DNA from 2 places in the Desulfosporosinus sp. genome. Region 2 is predicted to be linked to the other one. Evidence: riboswitches for the same ligand, from Rfam matches in the RefSeq annotation. Region 2 holds a riboswitch; the other holds the start of a gene.
The links. A riboswitch is a leader RNA that binds a small molecule or an ion and turns the genes downstream of it on or off. The one in region 2 is predicted to bind lysine.
Positions count from the first base shown of each region.

Region 1: another riboswitch for lysine. It lies ahead of lysA (diaminopimelate decarboxylase); the one in region 2 lies ahead of dapA (4-hydroxy-tetrahydrodipicolinate synthase).

Region 1 is NZ_JABZFS010000009.1:20,614-24,949, forward strand. It holds gene HGJ98_RS01470 (rhodanese-like domain-containing protein) at 1-950, opposite strand, end outside; gene HGJ98_RS01475 (CGGC domain-containing protein) at 1,324-1,677, shown strand; gene lysA (diaminopimelate decarboxylase) at 1,788-3,047, opposite strand; lysine riboswitch at 3,141-3,315, opposite strand; gene HGJ98_RS01485 (4Fe-4S dicluster domain-containing protein) at 3,395-4,336, opposite strand, start outside.
Region 2 is NZ_JABZFS010000013.1:30,893-35,228, reverse strand. It holds gene HGJ98_RS02175 (DUF3795 domain-containing protein) at 113-640, shown strand; gene HGJ98_RS02170 (MerR family transcriptional regulator) at 858-1,667, shown strand; lysine riboswitch at 1,998-2,171, shown strand; gene dapA (4-hydroxy-tetrahydrodipicolinate synthase) at 2,332-3,207, shown strand; gene HGJ98_RS02160 (hypothetical protein) at 3,270-3,767, opposite strand; gene HGJ98_RS02155 (asparaginase) at 3,948-4,336, opposite strand, start outside.

The DNA of each region.
Region 1 (4,336 bases), on a different contig from region 2:
TTTTTCACAAACATTTGAACGAAAACTTTTCCTCTTGGACTATCTGTAATCCCGATTCCAATATAGCTGTAGCTGGCATTAAGTATATTTTTTCGATGCCCTTCTGAAGCCATTAATGCAGCATGGGCAGCCTCAACGGAAGAGTTCATTGCGATATTTTCAGCGGCTCCTTGAAAGGTAACACCGAATTTACTCAACATATCGAAAGGAGACCCGTAGGTTGGGGAAGTATGGGAAAAATAATTATTTTTAACCATATCCTCCGACTTCATGCGAGCAGCTTCCATTACCTTAATATCTGTACTTAATGGAGCTACTCCTACTTTGGCTCGTTCTGAATTGATTGATTCCAACATTTTTTGTATTTGAACATTGATCTGGGGTGTTGGTTTAGGGGCAGGTTTAGTAGGTAACTGAGGGGTAGGGGCTGGCTGCTGTACCTTGTCCAGATTTGTTTGTTCTAAAGGCTTTACTACTTTTTCGGCTTCAGCTTTTTGGGATTCATTCGTTGGTGTTATATCAGGCAATTGATTTGGCCGAGAAGTAGTTTCTGTTTTATATGGCCAATTATTGATACCACCTAAATCAAAGACATTGGTATAATTCATGTTGGCAAGTGCTTGGGCGGCAATAGCACTTCGATTTCCGCTTCGACAATAAACGAATATGGTTGCATCCTTGTCCTTAAGCTTCTCAGATGCTTGTGTCTCGATAGTCCCAACTGGAATCAACAAACTCCCAGGGATATGCTTTTCTGCATATTCCGCCTCAGTCCTTACATCAACTAGAATGATTCCTTTTTCACTATCTAAACGTTTCTTCGCAGTTTCACTGGAAATAGTTTGATAGCTGGACTTGTTGTCCGATTCAGATTGAACTGGTGAACACCCTGCCAGGCTTAGGAAGCTCACTAAAACTATAGCTGTGACTATATGCATGATCTTCTTCATTTAGCTTCCTCCGTATTTATTGATTTGTTCAATATCTATCCCGGGCTTCTTCGTAAAGAGGGCTATGAACTTCTAATATAATTAGATCGATCACTTTGAACGATAGCAAGATTTGTCGAGGATGCATTTTTAGCGACCCCCTTTCGAAGAATTTTTAATAATTATAGCATAAATCTGTCGCACTAAAGGAAAAACACCTGCCTTCATTTAGCAGATGCTCGTTTGTAAAACTTTATTCATACTCGGTCTGATATTTACCTTGAAAAGCGCAGCTGTGAAAGACATTTTTAGCTTGAGATAGGTTTATAAAAAGGATTTTTTGAGTTCGTTATAGAATAATGTTCATAACTAATAAATAAGGGAGATGAGATTAATGGCCAATATTTTAATTGTTTCTTGTGCAAAGATTCGTGATGTAAGTTGTGTAGCTTGCCTGAAGTGTTTTAAAGCGGCTGACCTTAAAGAGGGTGAATTTAAAGGGTATGACTCCGTAAAGATCGTGGGTATAAGCGGATGTGGCGATTGCCCAGGCTTAGTTATGCCCAAGGTTAATTTAGTTATGGAAATGGCTGATTATTTGTTGCAAGATATCGACGCTATTCATATTGGTTCGTGCATCGTCCGGGCAAGAAATACCGCCGCCTGCCCAATAGACCTTGACGGTATTAAGGCGAAACTGGAAGGAAAATTCGGGAAGCCAGTGGTTATAGGAACTCATAATTATTGATATCATTACAGTTTTGATAAAACCTGAATAGAGCAAAACAGCAGACACTAACAGTCTGCTGTTTTCTGTTAGAACATACTTATCTTGCTTTGAGGGACAAATAGGTTTTACTAATCCTCCAGCCCGGAAAAATCCAAAGTAGCGAAAAGATCTTCAAGGGTCTCTGCCCTTCGGATCATTTCAACACTACCGTCCATTTTAAAGAGCAACTCTGCTGAGCGTAATTTGCCATTATAGTTAAATCCCATAGCATGACCATGAGCTCCTGCATCATGAATAACGACAATATCACCAATGTCCATTTTAGGCAACGCTCTATCTATGGCAAATTTATCGTTGTTCTCACACAAGCCCCCTGTTACATCATAAATGTGATCACAAGGCCAATCCTCTTTCCCTACGACTGTTATGTGGTGATAAGCACCATAGAGAGCCGGACGCATTAAGTTGGCCATACAGGCATCCACACCTACATAATTTTTATAGATTTCTTTCTTATGCAATACCTTTGTTACTAAATAGCCATAAGGGCCCAAGATCATACGTCCGCTCTCCAGGGAGATCTTCAAAGGATCTAACCCCTTAGCTACAATAAGATTGTCGTAAGCGTTCTTGATTCCTGTACCTATAGCCTCCAGGCTAACTGGCTCTTGCTCTGGGCGATAAGGAATACCAATACCTCCGCCGAAATTAACTAATTCAATCTTGATCCCTAACTTCTCATAGATCTCCCCTATGAGCTCAAACATCATTTTGGCTGTTTCAATAAAATAATTCGCTTCAAGTTCATTGGAAATAATCATAGTGTGAACCCCAAAGCGTTCTACTCCTTTTTCTTGGGCAATTCGATAGGCCTCAAAAATTTGAGACTTGGTTAAGCCATATTTAGCTTCAGCGGGTTTGCCGATAATTGCATTTCCTCCCTCGCGTAAATTGCCGGGATTATAACGGAAGGAGATAATTTTAGGCATACCAACATTTTTTTCTAAGTAATCAATATGAGTAATGTCATCGAGATTAATAATTGCACCTAATTCTATAGCTTTTCGATATTCGAAATCAGGGGTATTATTCGAGGAGAACATAATGTTTTCATCAAAAATATGAGCCTTTTCTGCCAAAATAAGTTCTGCAAGAGAGCTACAATCCGCTCCAAATCCTTCCTCACGTAAAATTTTGAGGATATATGGATTAGGAGTTGCTTTGACTGCGAAGTACTCTTTGAACTCGGGTGCCCAACTGAAAGCTTCTATTAACCTACGGGCATTTTTACGAATAGCCCCTTCATCATAAATATGAAACGGTGAACCGTATTGCTCGATCATTGCCTCTAACTGGTCTTTACTAAATGGTAATACTTTTTCTGCCATTAATGCTTTCCTCCTACTTCAATATATGCTCCCAATAATAAAAAAGCAGTTTAAAGAGCGCACTCCTAAACTGCTTTTTCATACAAGCCAATTTATAGAGATAGTGCTCCACCTAACGTTTAGGTGACAGTCATGTACTTATTCAATACATAACCAGTAAAAGTCCTTATACCACAGCCTTTTACTTCGGCGATTATTCCTTTTTGAACACCTCATCGCTGGATCGCTTAGTGTACATATTATTAATAACCGCACCCCTATCAAATTATTAAGTTGTTTTATTATGCAACAATGCTTCAATAAATGTCAAGCGTGACAGGGGGACGGTCCCCCTGTCACAACCCCTGTCACACATAGTTTTTTATTAAAGCCGAGAGATACTTTGATTTCATCTGCTCACTTGCCATAATTCGTTTGACAGGCGGCATTTTTAAGATAGCCCCTAGGATCGCTGCCATTGCTCGGTGACTATAGTGGGCCTGGTTATCAAAAATGAGATTCTGGAGCTTCCCTTTTTCTATACTCAATAACACGATTCGATGTACGGAATTTATAGGTGTAATTACTCGTTGGTTCCTGTGCTTAAGTTTTATGGATCCGCGATTACAGACTCTGACACAAACCCCGCATCCTAAGCATATGTCTTCATCCAGCGTTACCGTCTTAATTGGTTTATTGTTCGCGACCTGCTTGGAAACTACCTTTAAAGCCCCGACCGGACAGGCCAATACACATCTTCCGCAGCCGTTACATTGATCTTCCCTAATTTCAGGAAGAAAATTTGTCGTATTGATTGAATTTAGAGTTCCAAATTTCTTGATAGCTAGAAGACCTTCACAGCAGCATCCACAACAATTACAAATAAAAGGTAAACCCTCTTGTTCGTTTTCTCCAATTTGAACTAGATTATGGTCGTATGCCTCTTCAAGCAGAGTCATACATTCTGAAACACTAACCTCTCTGGCATGCCCATATTTTATAAGGCTTGAAGCAGTTGTCCCAAAGGTCATGCAGATCTCTAAAGGGGCATCACAGGCCTTACCTAAATGACTCATTTTATGCCGACAGTAACAAAGACCGATTCCGATGGCAGAGGCCTTTTTAATAATTTCGCTCGATCGTTCGTAATCTAGGATATGTAAGTTATTTACGGTGCTTAAGGCTTGTTCATTCACAAAGATTCTTCCAAGCTTTGTTTCTGTAACGAATAAATCTCGGACGAAATCCTCTTCAACGTTTAAGTATTGGTAAAAGAGCTCCGAAAGTAACGTTTGATCAAGGTCTTCCCT
Region 2 (4,336 bases):
GAATGGAACCTCCGAAGCAATTAGTTTGAAGAGGTGAAGCTTTAAGTTGTTTGTAACTTTCCACCTCTCTTTGTATCTAAGAAGTTAGAACGAATAAAAAGGAGGAACTGAAATGAGTAACAATCAACACGTTAAGGACCCTATTAAAATGACTTCAGCAGTCTGTGGTCTTTTTTGCCCATCTTGTTCAGTATATATTGCGACTAAAGAGGATCCAGAGCGGTTAAAAAGACTTGCGAAAATTCTTAATCAAACTATTGAAGAAACTCATTGCGAAGGCTGTCGTTCTGAACATAGGACAGTTTATTGTAAGAACTGTACTATGATCGAGTGTGCCAGACGAAAGGGAATTGAGTTTTGCGGTGAATGTGAAGAATTTCCCTGTGAAGAAATTAAAACCTTCCAATCTCTTATGCCCCATAGACTTGATTTATGGCAATCACAAAAGAGGATTAAAGATGTAGGGTACGAACAATGGTCTTGGGAAATGGGTGAGCATTATTCCTGTCCGGAATGTCGTACGCTAAACTCTGCTTATGATATGGTCTGCCGCAAATGTGGAAATACCCCTAGTTGTTCCTATGTGGAGATGAACAAGGAAGCAATTCTAAACCATATTACCAAAGCTAAGAAGTCTTAGGGCATTTTTTCAGTTGTAGATAGAAATGTAAATTATTATCGTTACAGCTTGATATGTAGGGGTGTAATAGGTTTTTAGGCAGTCAAAGTAACCATTAGAAAGGATTAGTCTGAGGTAGCACTGTCCATGGTGTTACCTCAGATTATGTTTCAGGACCTCTTGACTCTCCCGTTACAGGAGTTAGTAGAATGAATTTGAAAGGAAAGGAGATGCTTGGATGTTCCGTATAGGAGAATTTTCTAAAATGTGCAAAACGACAATCAAAACATTACGCTATTATGATGAAATCGGGCTCTTGAAACCTGAAGAAACCGATAAATTTACAAGCTATCGTTTTTACACGACCAACCAGCTAGTAAAATTTCATCATGTACAATCCCTGCGGCAAATGGGGCTGTCCATTAATGAAATCAAGCAGATACTGTCAGGAATTAGCGCCAAAGCAATACTAGAAAGGCGCAAGTCTGAATTGGTTGCGGAAATATCTTTTGCACAAGAACAGCTCTCCCGAATTCAATTTATTTTACTAGGACGAGAGGAGCCGAATTTTATGAATTATCAAGCAATAATTAAGGAATTACAAGAGTGCATCGTTTATTCAAAGCGTATGACCGTGCCAAGCTATGATGCGTACTTCCAACTTATTCCTGTATTGGGCAAAAAGGTTACTCAAAAATATCCAGACATCAAGTGTATGGTGCCGGAATACTGCTTTATAGTTTATCTCGATGGAGAATATAAGGAAAGAGATTTTAATGTTGAATTCTGCGAAGCAATCGACCGAATGAAGCCAGATTTTGATGACATCAAATTCAAAAAGATCGAGTCCACCACCGCTGTGTCTGTTATGCATAAAGGTGCATATTCAGGATTGTCACAAGCATATGCCTATGCTTTCAAGTGGATTGAAGAAAATGGTTACACCGTTGCAGACGCTCCGAGAGAAAGTTATATAGACGGTATCTGGAACAAGGAAAATGAAGAAGATTGGTTAACCGAGTTACAAGTTCCGATTGTCAAAAAATAGTTCGACATGGTAACATACGGGGGATTACAAGATGAGAGGTCGAATGAACGGCCTCTCATCTTGTTGTACATTCAGAGACAACATTCGAACAATTACATGTTAACCGCCTTAGTGTAGGTTGAATTCATGATAGACCTTCCTCATAGTAGCATAATAAGGCAAGGAGGAATAAGCGTAAAATATTCCATTTAATGGGTTATCTGAACCTTGTAAGGATTGTAACACAATAGATGAAGATGAAAACAGATTCAATAGGTAATATAAGCCAAAAGCAAGCAAATAAAGATTGCACAGTATGATGATTTTCGTTATAATCAAAGTAGTTGAATAAAAGAAGATAGAGGCGGGTCAAACAAGAGTAGCTAAGATGAGGTTGGAGAGATACCTATGATCCTTAGCGAAAGGGGATGGCTCCGAAGGGTGGATTTCTCTTAAATCCATGCCTGGTTCGCGGATTAAGAGTCCTTGAACTGTCACCGCATTTGGTGAAGAGCTATCGTTTTGTGTACATTATTTAATTTTTATTAATTTTGTTTTAAACAAGGCGTCAGCTTAATCTACGCCTTGTTTTTGTGTTTTTGCAGCGATAAAACCCAACTGATATCTTAGACCCCGAATTAAACGTGTAAACATAATAGAGTAATAAGAGGTAAGGAGTGGGAGTATGTCATTTGGAAAAATCTTAACTGCTATGGTCACGCCCATGAATGAGCGTTTAGAAGTCGATTATGAAGAAGCAAGGAATCTATCTTTACACTTAATTGAACATGGAAATGATGGTATTGTCGTCGCAGGGACAACAGGGGAGTCTCCGACAATTACTACTGAAGAAAAACTTGAATTATTTAAGGTGGTTAAAGAGACCGTTGGCTCAAGGGCAGTAGTAATTGCCGGAATAGGCTCAAATACAACTGATGGAAGTGTCGCATTAGCCAAAAAAGCTGCAGGAGTCGGAGTAGACGCTTTAATGGCGGTCGTACCCTATTACAACAAACCGTCACAAGAAGGTTTATATCAGCATTTCCGTACAATAGCTAATGCGACCCCGCTACCTATGATGCTTTACAATATCCCGGGAAGATGCTCTACTAATATGCTCCCGGAAACCGTGCTCAGACTTAGCGAAATCCCTAACATTACAGCGCTTAAGGAAGCCTGCGGAATGATGGATCAGGTCAGCGAACTAAAACGCATCCTCCCTGAGAACTTTGCTATCTATAGCGGTGATGATTCTTTAACTTTGCCGATGCTGGCTTTGGGCTGCACTGGTATCGTCAGTGTGGCTGGACATGTTATTGGTGACGAAATGAGAAGCATGGTGGATGCTTGGTTTGCGGGGGATACTCAAACGGCTTTGAAATGGCATTTGAAACTGCTTCCCATGTTCAAAGGAATGTTCGTCACTACTAACCCTGTACCGGTTAAATATCTGTTAAAGCATCATGGGATTAATGCTGGTGGTGTAAGACTTCCTTTGGTTGATGCTATAGAAAATGAAAAAACCTTCTTAGATGATTTATACCGCCAGATTAAAGCTTAATTTAAGCATTAACAAACGGCCTCCCCTTTGTTAAATCAAACGAAGGAAGGGCCGTTTTTCTTTTACTCGTGCTTCAACCTTCGCTGGTAGTACAAAAAGACCGGTAGTGGGATTACAATCCAACCAAAACTCTTAATCAGGCTATTTAAAGCACGCTCACGGGCTCGAACCTTTTCCTGACTAACAAGGCTTTCATAGTCTTTTTGTAATTCCTCTTCGCTTTTTACTTCGACTTTTGGTTGAGATTGTTTTGTATCAATATACTCTTTAGGCACAACATATCCTCTCTTAAAATCCTCATACGTCATATAGTAACTTGGTGGTGAAATCAAGTCAGCCACTGCCATAAAGGAAGCGACACTTCCCCCAATGGTCATCATCAAGGTGGCAAACAAAATAAGATACGTATAAACCGTCTTAATCATCTTTTTCCCCCCTTCATCTTGATTGACAGGATCTAAATTTTTCTGCCGTGAACGAACTGAAAGCATGACTGCAATTATAAGAAGTACCAAGATGAATAGAACGATTCCTACTATGCCTATAAATCCTACTGCCAATTCTTCTCGCCTCCTTTAAGCTATAATTGATGGAGATATCACTCCCATTACGTTCAGACGTAGAAATTGGTGTCTATCTGACAGTTAATTATAGCAGAAAAAAGAAGCCCTTACGCCACTAGCTTGATTTGCTTTTGAATAATTACAGGCCGAATTTCCATGTGATTAAACTATACTATCCTAACTATTTAATTCATACCTAGTTCCAAGTGATAAATGGTTATCTGAAGGTGATTTTAAACTAAAAGCAGGCACAATCTCCCCAATGATCTCACTGATATTATTATGTAATGCTTGTCTATACCAAGGCTTTAATGAATTGAATTCAGTGGTGCTTAAAATCCCCAGCTCTCTTAGTACCTGTATAACGACCGGATAAACTGCCCGTTCATTTCCATCAACAATCTTGATGCATACACCCAGGTTGCCTTCCTTTATTCCAAGGCAATATACTGCTTCGCAGCCCACCTTTCCGATAAGTTTACCCTCAGTAACCCTCATCAGCTCTGTGCAGAATTTATAATCTCCTGCAATCATTTCGGGGAATTGTGTCATGGCATCGAACACGG